Regions from separate parts of the Kineococcus rugosus genome, predicted to be linked through region 4. Evidence: riboswitches for the same ligand, from Rfam matches in the RefSeq annotation. Region 4 holds a riboswitch; each other region holds the start of a gene.

Region 1 (2,186 bases), on a different contig from region 4:
GGTGCCCGCGCGGTGTCGGCCCGGGCCGAGCTGTCCCGCCTGCGACGGCTGCTCGGCCCGGTCCTGGCGTCACGTCCCTACCGGCTCACCGTCCCGGTCGGGGAGCGCTGAACCCCACCGCTCAGACGGGGACGGGGGCCGTCGCGGCGGCGACGGCGTCGTCGAGCTCGGCCCCCAGCCCCAGGTCCTCCCCCGCCACCAGCCGGGCCTCGAGCTCGCGCACCCGGGGGATGACGAGCTCCCCGAACGCCTCGACCTCCTCCTTGACGTGCAGGAAACCCAGCAGCAGCAGGTCGACGCCGACGAGCCGGTACGCCAGGACGCGGCGCGCCACCTCGTCGGGGGTGCCGACCAGCCCGGTCCGGAACCCGTCGTTGTACTGGACGAGGTCGCGGAACCCGCTGTCGGCCCACATGCCCTTGCCGTCGCGGGTGGAGTTCCCGGCCTCCTGCACCGCGGCGCCGAACCCCTCGACCTTGGCGCGGTCGGCCTTGGCGATGATCTCCTCCAGGACGGCCTCGGCCTCCTCGCGGGTGTCGCGCACCAGGGCGAACCCGTTCAGCCCGAACCGCACCGACCGGCCGTTCGCGGCGGCCAGCGCGCTGACCTCCCGCACCCCGGCGGCGGCGTCCGCGATCGACTTGCCGTTCATGAAGTACCAGTCCGAGACACGGCCCGCCATGGCCTGCGCGGCGGTGGAGTTCCCGCCCTGGAACACCTCGGGCGCGGCCGTGGGCTGCGGGCGGAAGGTGATGTCGGTGGCGTTGAAGAACTCCCCGGACTGGCTGTAGCCGTCCTGGCTCCACACCCCGCGCAGCAGTTCGATGAACTCCTCGGACTGCTTGTAGCGGTCGTCGTGCTCGTGCCAGGTGACCCCGAGCTGCGTCGCCTCGTCCTTGAACCAGCCGGACACCACGTTCAGCGCGAGGCGGTTGCCGGTGAGCTCCTGGGCGGTCGCGGCGAACTTCGCCAGGACCCCCGGGTGCCAGAAGAACGGGTGGACCGCGGCGATGACCTTCAGCCGCTCGGTCGCCAGCAGCAGGGCCAGGGAGAACGACGTCGACTCGTGCTGGGCGTCGGCCCCGTAGGAGGCGAGGTAGCGCACCTGGGTGAGGGCGTACTCGAACCCGACGCGCTCGGCGGCGCGGGCCACCTCGACGTTGTAGGCGGGCTCGTGGCTGGTGCGCTGCTCGATCGTCGAGACGACCAGCCCGCCGGAGACGTTGGGGACCCAGTAGGCGAACTTCAGGGGCTCGTGCAGGGACATGACGCGGCCGCTCCTCCATCGGTCCTGGCGGTAGCACCCCCCAGGGGGGGGTTGCTGCGGCATCGTCGAGCCAGGTCTCTCCGCCGCTCTGGATGGGATCGGTGCACCCTACCCCGGTGACGGGCCGGCGCGCCGGGGAACGCCGACGCCGCTCCCGGTGACCGGGAGGGGCGTCGGCGTTCGGGCGGGGCGTTCGGACGGGGCGTTCAGACGGGGGTCGGCACCACGCCGGCCAGCACCAGGCACGAGACCGCCAGGACGACGAGGATCGCGACGTCCAGCCCGCGCGAGCGGACCGCGAGCGCCCCCGCGACCCGCACCGGCAGCACCAGCCGCAGGACGGCGGCGACGGCCAGGTCCGCCCCGAGCAGCACCCCGCCCGGGGTGGGGCCGGCCAGCAGCGTCAGCACCAGCGCGAGGACGATCCCGCCGACGAGCGTCAGCAGGACGGCGTTGCCCGGGGTCGGGACGCGCTCGGTGGTCACGGTGCCGACGCTACCGGCGGGTCTCAGTGCGCGAAGTGGCGCGCGCCGGTGAAGTACATCGTGACGCCGGCCTTCTCGGCGGCCTCGACGACCTCGGCGTCGCGGATGGAACCGCCCGGCTGCACGATCGCCCGGACCCCGGCGTCGAGGAGGATCTGCGCCCCGTCGGCGAAGGGGAAGAACGCGTCGGACGCGGCGACCGAGCCGGTGGCCCGGTCCGCGCCGGCGCGCTCGACGGCCAACTTGCAGGAGTCGACGCGGTTGACCTGGCCCATGCCGACGCCGACGGAGGCGCCGTCCTTGGCGAGCAGGATCGCGTTGGAGCGCACCGAGCGGACCGCGCGCCAGGCGAACTCGAGGTCGGCCAGGACCTCCGGGGAGGCCGCCTGACCGGCCGCGAGCGTCCAGTTCGCGGGGGCGTCGCCCTCGGCGTC
Region 2 (2,186 bases), on a different contig from region 4:
GTGGTGGCCAGGTCGGCCTTGCCGGACCACAGCGCCTCGAGGGCCTTCTTGGTCTCGCGGTCGGGGCCGATCCGGGGGTACCCCAGGATCGTCGCGGTCCACGCGGGCGTCCCGGTGGGGGTCGTGTCGCTCATCGGGTGGGTCCTCCTGCAGCGGCGGCCGCCGGGGCGGCCGGAGTGGGGTCGGCGGGTCGGGTCGCGGGTCGGGTCGCGGGTCGGGTCAGGTCGAGGTGGTCGAGGAGGTCCAGCGCGGGCGCGGCCGCGTTGAACGTGTACAGGTGCAGGCCGGGGGCACCGGCGGCGAGCAGCCCGTGCGCCAGGCCGGAGGTGAACGCCGTGGCCGCGCGGCGGCGGGCCCGGGGGTCCTCGTCGTCCAGGGCGGCGAGCAGGGCGCGGGGGGCCGGGACCCCGGTGAGCTCACCGATCCGCTGCAGCCGGCGGGCGTCGTCGGAGACGGCGAGGCCGGGCAGCAGGGGGATGGTGATCCCGGCGGCCCGGGCGCGGTGGACGAACGCGGCGTACTCGTCGGCCGAGAACGTGACCTGGCAGATCGCGAACCGGGCACCGGCGTCCTGCTTGGCCCGCAGGACGGCGAGCTCGTGCTCGTCGCGGCCCCGCGGGAACGCGGCGACGGCCAGGGTGAGCTCACCCTCGTCGAGGGGGCGCGACCCTCCCCGCAGGGCCAGCCGGCGCCGGTCGGCGACCTGGAGGAGTTCCACCAGGTCGCGGGCCGTGGCGACCCCGTCGGGGTGCGGGGCCCAGTCCGCGGCGCCGGCCGGCGGGTCGCCGCGCAGGGCGAGGACGTTGCGCACGCCGGCGTCGAAGAACTCCCCGGCCAGTTCCACGACCTCCCGGCGGGAGGACCCCACGCAGGTCAGGTGCGCCATGGCCGGGACGGCCGTGGTGCGCAGGACGTGGCACAGCAGGTCCCGGCTGGGCCCCCGCGTCGCCCCGGCCGCCCCGAACGTCACCGACACGAAGTCGGGGTTCGCCGCGAGCAGGTCGGACAGCTTGCGCCACAGGGTTTCCCGGCCACCGTCGGACCGGGGCGGGAAGAGTTCGAAACTGAGCGTGGGCCGCCCCGTCGCACCGGCGACGAGAGGCGCGAGCGTCATCGCGCGGTTCCCCGGCCGGGAACCGGGTAGGGGGTGGCGACATCGGTGGTGCGCATCACGAACTCCATCGGCCTGGCGTTAGCACCCTCGCCCGGGCTCGGGGGGTTGCTGCGGCGTCGTCGAGCCAGGACTCTCGGCCGCTCTGGATGGTGTGCTTCGAATGTAGACCGGCGCCGACGCCGGCCACAAGGGGTTCCCCCGAACGGCCCGCGACACGCCGACCTTGATTCCGGCCGGTCGCCCGTGGCAATCTCGCCCCAGGTCATGAGCGCCAGCGACAAGCCCCGGCTCGCTGGCCGGCAACCCTCCTCCGCGGTGGGGTGCCCCGGGTGACGACCTGGCCGGTTCCGAGGTGGTTCCGGCAAGCGCGGACCTCGCCGGGCGGGCCCCGGTCCTCCCGGCAGGGTCCACTCCCCGAGGAGACCTCGCGTGACGACGAGCACCCTGAGCCCCAGCCGCCCCTCCCGTCCCGCCCTCGCTCCCCTGCTGCCCGTCGTCGGCGCCGACACCGTCGTGCCGCTGGCCACCGGGGGCCGGGCCACCTACGTCAACCTGGACAACGCGGCCAGCGCCCCGGCCCTGGCCGTCGTGGCCGCCCGCGTCGCGCAGGTGCTGCCGCACTACGCCAGCGTGCACCGCGGGGCCGGGTACCTGTCCCGCGTCTCGACCGCGCTGTTCGAGCAGGCCCGGGCCCAGGTGGCGGGGTTCCTCGGGGCCCGCGGGGACGACCTGGTGGTGTTCACGCGCAGCACCACCGACGCCCTCGACCTGCTGGCCCGGGCCGTCCCGGACGGGGCCCGGGTGCTGGTCGCCGACGTCGAGCACCACGCGAACCTGCTGTCCTGGCAGCGCTCGGCGCGCACCACGGTGGTCCGCGGCGGGTCCGACGCGGAGGAGACCGCGAGCCTGCTGGAGGCCGAGCTGGCCACCGGGCGGTACGCGCTGCTGGCCGTCGCGGGGGCCTCCAACGTGACCGGCGAGGTGCTGCCGCTGCGCCGGCTGGCGCGGGCCGCGCACGCCGCCGGTGCCCGCATCGCCGTCGACGGCGCCCAGCTGCTGCCGCACCGCCGGG
Region 3 (2,186 bases), on a different contig from region 4:
TCGCCAGCGCGAGCTGGTCCACGAGGTCCTGCAGGGCCTTGGGGGAGCCCTGCTGCGACGGCCACGCCAGCGGGTCGCCGTCCAGGCCCTCGCGGATGACGTCGGTCGCCTTCCCCGCCGCCGCCGCGTACTCGGCGGAGTCCAGCACCGTCTTGCGGGCCGGGTCGATGCCCGAGCCGGCCGTGGAGGCGAGCAGGAAGTTGTTCTCCTCGTTCGTCGCCCACTTCACGAAGGCGGCGGCGACGTCCTGCTGCTTGCCCGCCGAGGAGACACCCAGGCCGAAACCGGCGTCCAGCGCCGTGCGCGGCGTCGTGTTCTCCCCCCCGACCGGCAGCGTCACGACGCCCCACTTGTCGACGATCTTGGAGCTGGCCGGGTCCTGGGCCTTCAGGCCGAGGTCGGTCCAGGTGTCGAGCATGGCGCCCTGACCGGCCAGGAAGGCGGAGTTGGCCTGGTCGAAGCCGGTCTGCAGCGGGGTCGGCAGCGCGTGCGGGGAGACGTCGATGAGGTGCTGCAGGGCCGCCAGCCCCTCCTCGCCGGCGAACGCGGGCTTCCCGTCGCCGTCCACCAGCGTCCCGCCGTAGCCGGCGAGGCGGTTGATGAAGGAGCAGCCCAGGATCATCGGCACCTGCTGGGCCTCGACGATCGCCCCGTAGACGCTGCCGCCGGAGTCCTGCGTGATCTTCGCCGCGGCCGCGTCGTACTCGTCCCACGTCGTGGGCGGCTGCACGCCGTACCGGTCGAAGACCTCGGCGTTGTAGTAGAGGACGTGCGTGTCGCCGTCGAAGGGCAGGCCGTAGCGCTTGCCGTCGAGCAGCGTGTACGGGTCGTAGATCGACGGCAGGAAGTCGTCGGTGGCGATGTCGGTGTTCGCGCCGATCCAGTCGGTCAGGTCCACCAGCGCGTCGGCCGCGACCAGCTCGCCGAGGCCGAAGTAGAAGTAGTCGAAGACGTCGAACTCGCCGTCGCCGCCCTGGACGTCCAGGATCTGCTTGCTCGTCAGCTGGTCGTAGGGGATCGCGGTGACCTGCAGCTCGCCGCCGAACTCCTCGGCGAACTTCTTGCCCAGCAGGTCGGTGAAGGCCAGCACGTGCGGCTGGTTGACCATCAGCTTGAGCGTCTTGCCCCGCAGGTCGACCGCCTCCCCGGCGGCCAGGCCCGCTCCGGCGGAACCCTCCCCGCAGGCGGCGAGGGAACCGGTGGCGGCCAGGGCGCTGACGCCGAGGGCGCCGGACAGGACGCGGCGGCGCGAGGCGAGCAGGCGCTGGGTGCTCGTGGGCGGGGGGGTGCGGCGGGGCGCGGACATGGGTGTGCTCCGGGGGTAGGCGGACGTGCGACGTCCGTCGGGGGGTGCGCGCAGGAGGCGGCGCGCTCGCTCGAGGACTCGGGGGAGGTGGCGCGGGCCGGTCAGGCCGCGCGCGACGTCCCCGGGCGCATCGACCCGCCGCGGTGACAGGCCATCGAGGCCGTGCGCGCGAGGTCGACGTGGTAGCGCCGGGTGAGCTGGGTACAGCTGTCCACTGCGAGTCCTCCATCGCCCCTGGCGGGAGCACCTGCCGCTCGCGCGGTGGTTGCTGTGGCGTCAACGAGCCAGGTCTCTCGGCCACTCTGGATGGTGTTGATCCGAATGTAGCGGACGAGGGGTGCCGCTGGCGATGGAACGCCCGCGGCGAGTGCGCAGGGTCACCTCGGTGGGGCTGTGCGACACTGGGCGAGGCCGAGCGTTCCCCGACACCGGGCGCACGGTCCGCCGTCGAGACCGCCGCCCAGCGCGCGGGTCCCGGGCAGCGCCGCGGTCTGGTGGAAGGACCTCGCAGGCGCCCCGGCCCGTTCACCGGACGACGACGACGGTGGCTCCGGGGGGAGCACGCGTCGCGCGACCTCTCCGGTGCACCGAGGACTTCCGTCGGGCGTGGGACGACCCGCCCGGCGATTCCGACCAGGACGCCCGAGCGTCCGCGGGGTTCACCGGTGGAGCGGACGCTGCGGGCGATGCGGAGCACCCCGTGACGACGACACCCGAAGAGACCCCCGAGAACGACGGCACGACGACCGGCGCGACGACGCGGCCGCGCCGCCGCCGCGCCGCCAGCCGCCCCGCCGGCCCGCCCACCCGCGTCGAGCCGGTCGCCGAGCCCGCGCCCGTCGCGGCGCCCACCGAGCCCGAGCCCGCCGTCGAGCCGGTC
Region 4 (2,186 bases):
CGACTTCCCGGCGCCGGAGTACCCGATGACCGCGAGGACCTCGCCCTGCGCGACTTCCAGGGAAACGGCGTCGACCGCCGCGACGGAGGACCCGTCGCGGCGGTCGAAGCGCTTGCTGACCTCCGTCAGCGCGATGAGAGCGGTCACTTGCCCGCGGCGGCCTTCGCGTCGGCTTCGACCTTCGCGGTCTCCGCCTGCAGGTCGGCCGCGGAGGTGTCCTGGACGACCGCGCCGGGGTTCTCCTGCAGGAAGACCTCCTGCACGGCCGGGTCGTGCCACAGCGCCGCGAGGTCGAGGTACGTCTGGTTGCCGGTGTCGGCCTTGCGCGCGGTGAAGATGTTGACGTACGGGGCGGCGGCGGCCGCGGACGGGTCGTCGGCGACGATGATCTGGTCGTCGGTGAGCTTCGCCTTGGTCGCGTAGTCGTTGTTCACGATCGCGGCGACGACCGACCCGGACTGCAGGGCGCTGGCGGTCTGGTCGGCGGCCACGGTGGTGACGTCCACCTTCGCGGACTCGATGTCGCTGGTCTTGGAGAACGCGTTGCCGCCGTCCTTCAGCGTGACCAGGCCGGCCTCCTGCAGGACGAGCAGACCGCGGGCCTCGTTGATGGCGTCGTTGGGGATGGCGACCTTCGCGTTCGCCGGCAGTTCCTCGACGGACCCGGCGGTGAGGGAGTACAGCGGCAGCGGGTACACGGCCGTGGCCCCGATGGGCTGCAGGTCGTCGCCGGAGGTCGCGTTGTAGTTCGCGAGGTACTGGATGTGCTGGAACTGGTTCAGGTCCAGCTGCTCCTGCGACAGCGCCGGGTTCGGCTGGCTGTAGTCGGAGAAGTTGACCAGCTCGACGTCGACGTCCAGCGTCGACTTCGCGAGCTCGGTGTACGTCGTCCAGTACTGCTGCGACTTGTCGGCGACACCGATCTTCACGGTCTTCGCCTCGCCGGCTCCCGCGGCGGTCGTGCTGGTCGAGTCGTCCCGGTTGCCGAGGACGAGGGCCACGACGACCACGGCGATCACGACGACGGCGGCGACGAGGCCGATGAGCAGGCCGCGGCGCTTCGGCTTCTCGGGCAGGGCGGGGGCGTTGGACACGGGGGACACTCCGGAGGTCGTACGGGCGGGCGCGCGGCTCGCAGGGCTCCCGTGATCGACCGGCGTCCGGCGATCCGCGCTTGCCGGACGGGTCCGTCCGGCCAGGTCCTCACCTGGGGCACCCCACCGCGGAGGAGGGTTGCCGGACAGCTAGCCAGGGCTTTCCGCTGTCACTCATGACCTGGGAGGACTCTAACACCGGCTGTCTGACAGCGTGGACGGTCCCGCCGATCCGCCCGCGCGGGGGTCAGCCGCGCGCGGGGGGCAGGGCGTGGGGCAGGACGACGGCCTGCGCGGCGACGGTGACGCCGGCGGTCGTGGTCAGCGACGGGCTGCCGTGCAGGACGTACCCGTCGGCCAGGGCGGCGCTCACCTTCTCGCAGAACGACCGGTCGTCGGGGCCGGTCAGCAGCCGGTAGGCGAGCTTCTGGGGGGCGTCCTGGGGGGTGGGGTCGCTCATGCGCCGAGGCTACCGACGCCCAGCCCGTCCCGGGCGGCGCGCAGGTCCAGGTACCCCAGGGCCACGTCGGCCAGGGCGTCGGCCCGCCGCGTCGGCGCCCCCGGCGCCCAGCGCTGCTCGTCGTATTCGCGCGCCGCGCGGCCCAGCGCCCCCAGGCTGACCGCGAGCTCGCGGTCCAGGCGAGCGGCCAGCTCGGCGGGCGTGGGCGGGTCCGGGCGCAGGCCCTCGCCGTCCCCGGCCCGCAGCTGCCCCAGGACCTCGTGGTCGGTGCCGTCCCCGACCGTCCAGAACCGCACCGGCCGGTCGACGAGGTGGTTCCACACCGGCGCCCGCGCCGACCGGAACGTCAGGGTCACCGGCCGGGTCGCCAGCCCCGAGGCGGCCAGCCAGTGCCCGGCGGCCGGCGGCTGCGCGCCGTGCGCGCAGTCGGCCTCCTCGGCGTTCGTCACCAGGGCCACCCGCACCGCCCCCGCGTCCTCGAGCACGTCGCGGCGCGGGCCCAGCAGGGCGCCGAACACCCACGCCTCCTCGACCCGCAGCCGCACGATCCCGGCCGGCTGGCGGCTCACGTGCGCGCAGCGGTCGGCGACCTCCTCCAGCGTCCGCACCGCGGTGGTCCACTTCACGTCGGC

What was found. A riboswitch is a leader RNA that binds a small molecule or an ion and turns the genes downstream of it on or off. The one in region 4 is predicted to bind S-adenosylmethionine.
Region 1: another riboswitch for S-adenosylmethionine. It lies ahead of sfnG (dimethylsulfone monooxygenase SfnG); the one in region 4 lies ahead of ACRYM6_RS18195 (MetQ/NlpA family ABC transporter substrate-binding protein).
Region 2: another riboswitch for S-adenosylmethionine. It lies ahead of ACRYM6_RS16830 (methylenetetrahydrofolate reductase); the one in region 4 lies ahead of ACRYM6_RS18195 (MetQ/NlpA family ABC transporter substrate-binding protein).
Region 3: another riboswitch for S-adenosylmethionine. It lies ahead of ACRYM6_RS02630 (ABC transporter substrate-binding protein); the one in region 4 lies ahead of ACRYM6_RS18195 (MetQ/NlpA family ABC transporter substrate-binding protein).

Annotation. Positions count from the first base shown of each region.
Region 1 is NZ_JBJLSJ010000014.1:33,462-35,647, forward strand. It holds gene ACRYM6_RS09895 (GAF domain-containing protein) at 1-111, shown strand, start outside; gene sfnG (dimethylsulfone monooxygenase SfnG) at 122-1,267, opposite strand; SAM riboswitch class I at 1,280-1,366, opposite strand; gene ACRYM6_RS09905 (DUF3017 domain-containing protein) at 1,474-1,752, opposite strand; gene purH (bifunctional phosphoribosylaminoimidazolecarboxamide formyltransferase/IMP cyclohydrolase) at 1,776-2,186, opposite strand, start outside.
Region 2 is NZ_JBJLSJ010000030.1:36,644-38,829, forward strand. It holds gene metE (5-methyltetrahydropteroyltriglutamate--homocysteine S-methyltransferase) at 1-134, opposite strand, end outside; gene ACRYM6_RS16830 (methylenetetrahydrofolate reductase) at 131-1,114, opposite strand; SAM riboswitch class I at 1,176-1,267, opposite strand; SAM riboswitch class IV at 1,375-1,488, shown strand; gene ACRYM6_RS16835 (aminotransferase class V-fold PLP-dependent enzyme) at 1,544-2,186, shown strand, end outside.
Region 3 is NZ_JBJLSJ010000003.1:119,700-121,885, reverse strand. It holds gene ACRYM6_RS02630 (ABC transporter substrate-binding protein) at 1-1,306, opposite strand, end outside; SAM riboswitch class I at 1,529-1,619, opposite strand.
Region 4 is NZ_JBJLSJ010000035.1:25,942-28,127, forward strand. It holds gene ACRYM6_RS18190 (methionine ABC transporter ATP-binding protein) at 1-147, opposite strand, end outside; gene ACRYM6_RS18195 (MetQ/NlpA family ABC transporter substrate-binding protein) at 144-1,103, opposite strand; SAM riboswitch class IV at 1,166-1,276, opposite strand; gene ACRYM6_RS18200 (DUF1737 domain-containing protein) at 1,342-1,554, opposite strand; gene ACRYM6_RS18205 (DUF7711 family protein) at 1,551-2,180, opposite strand.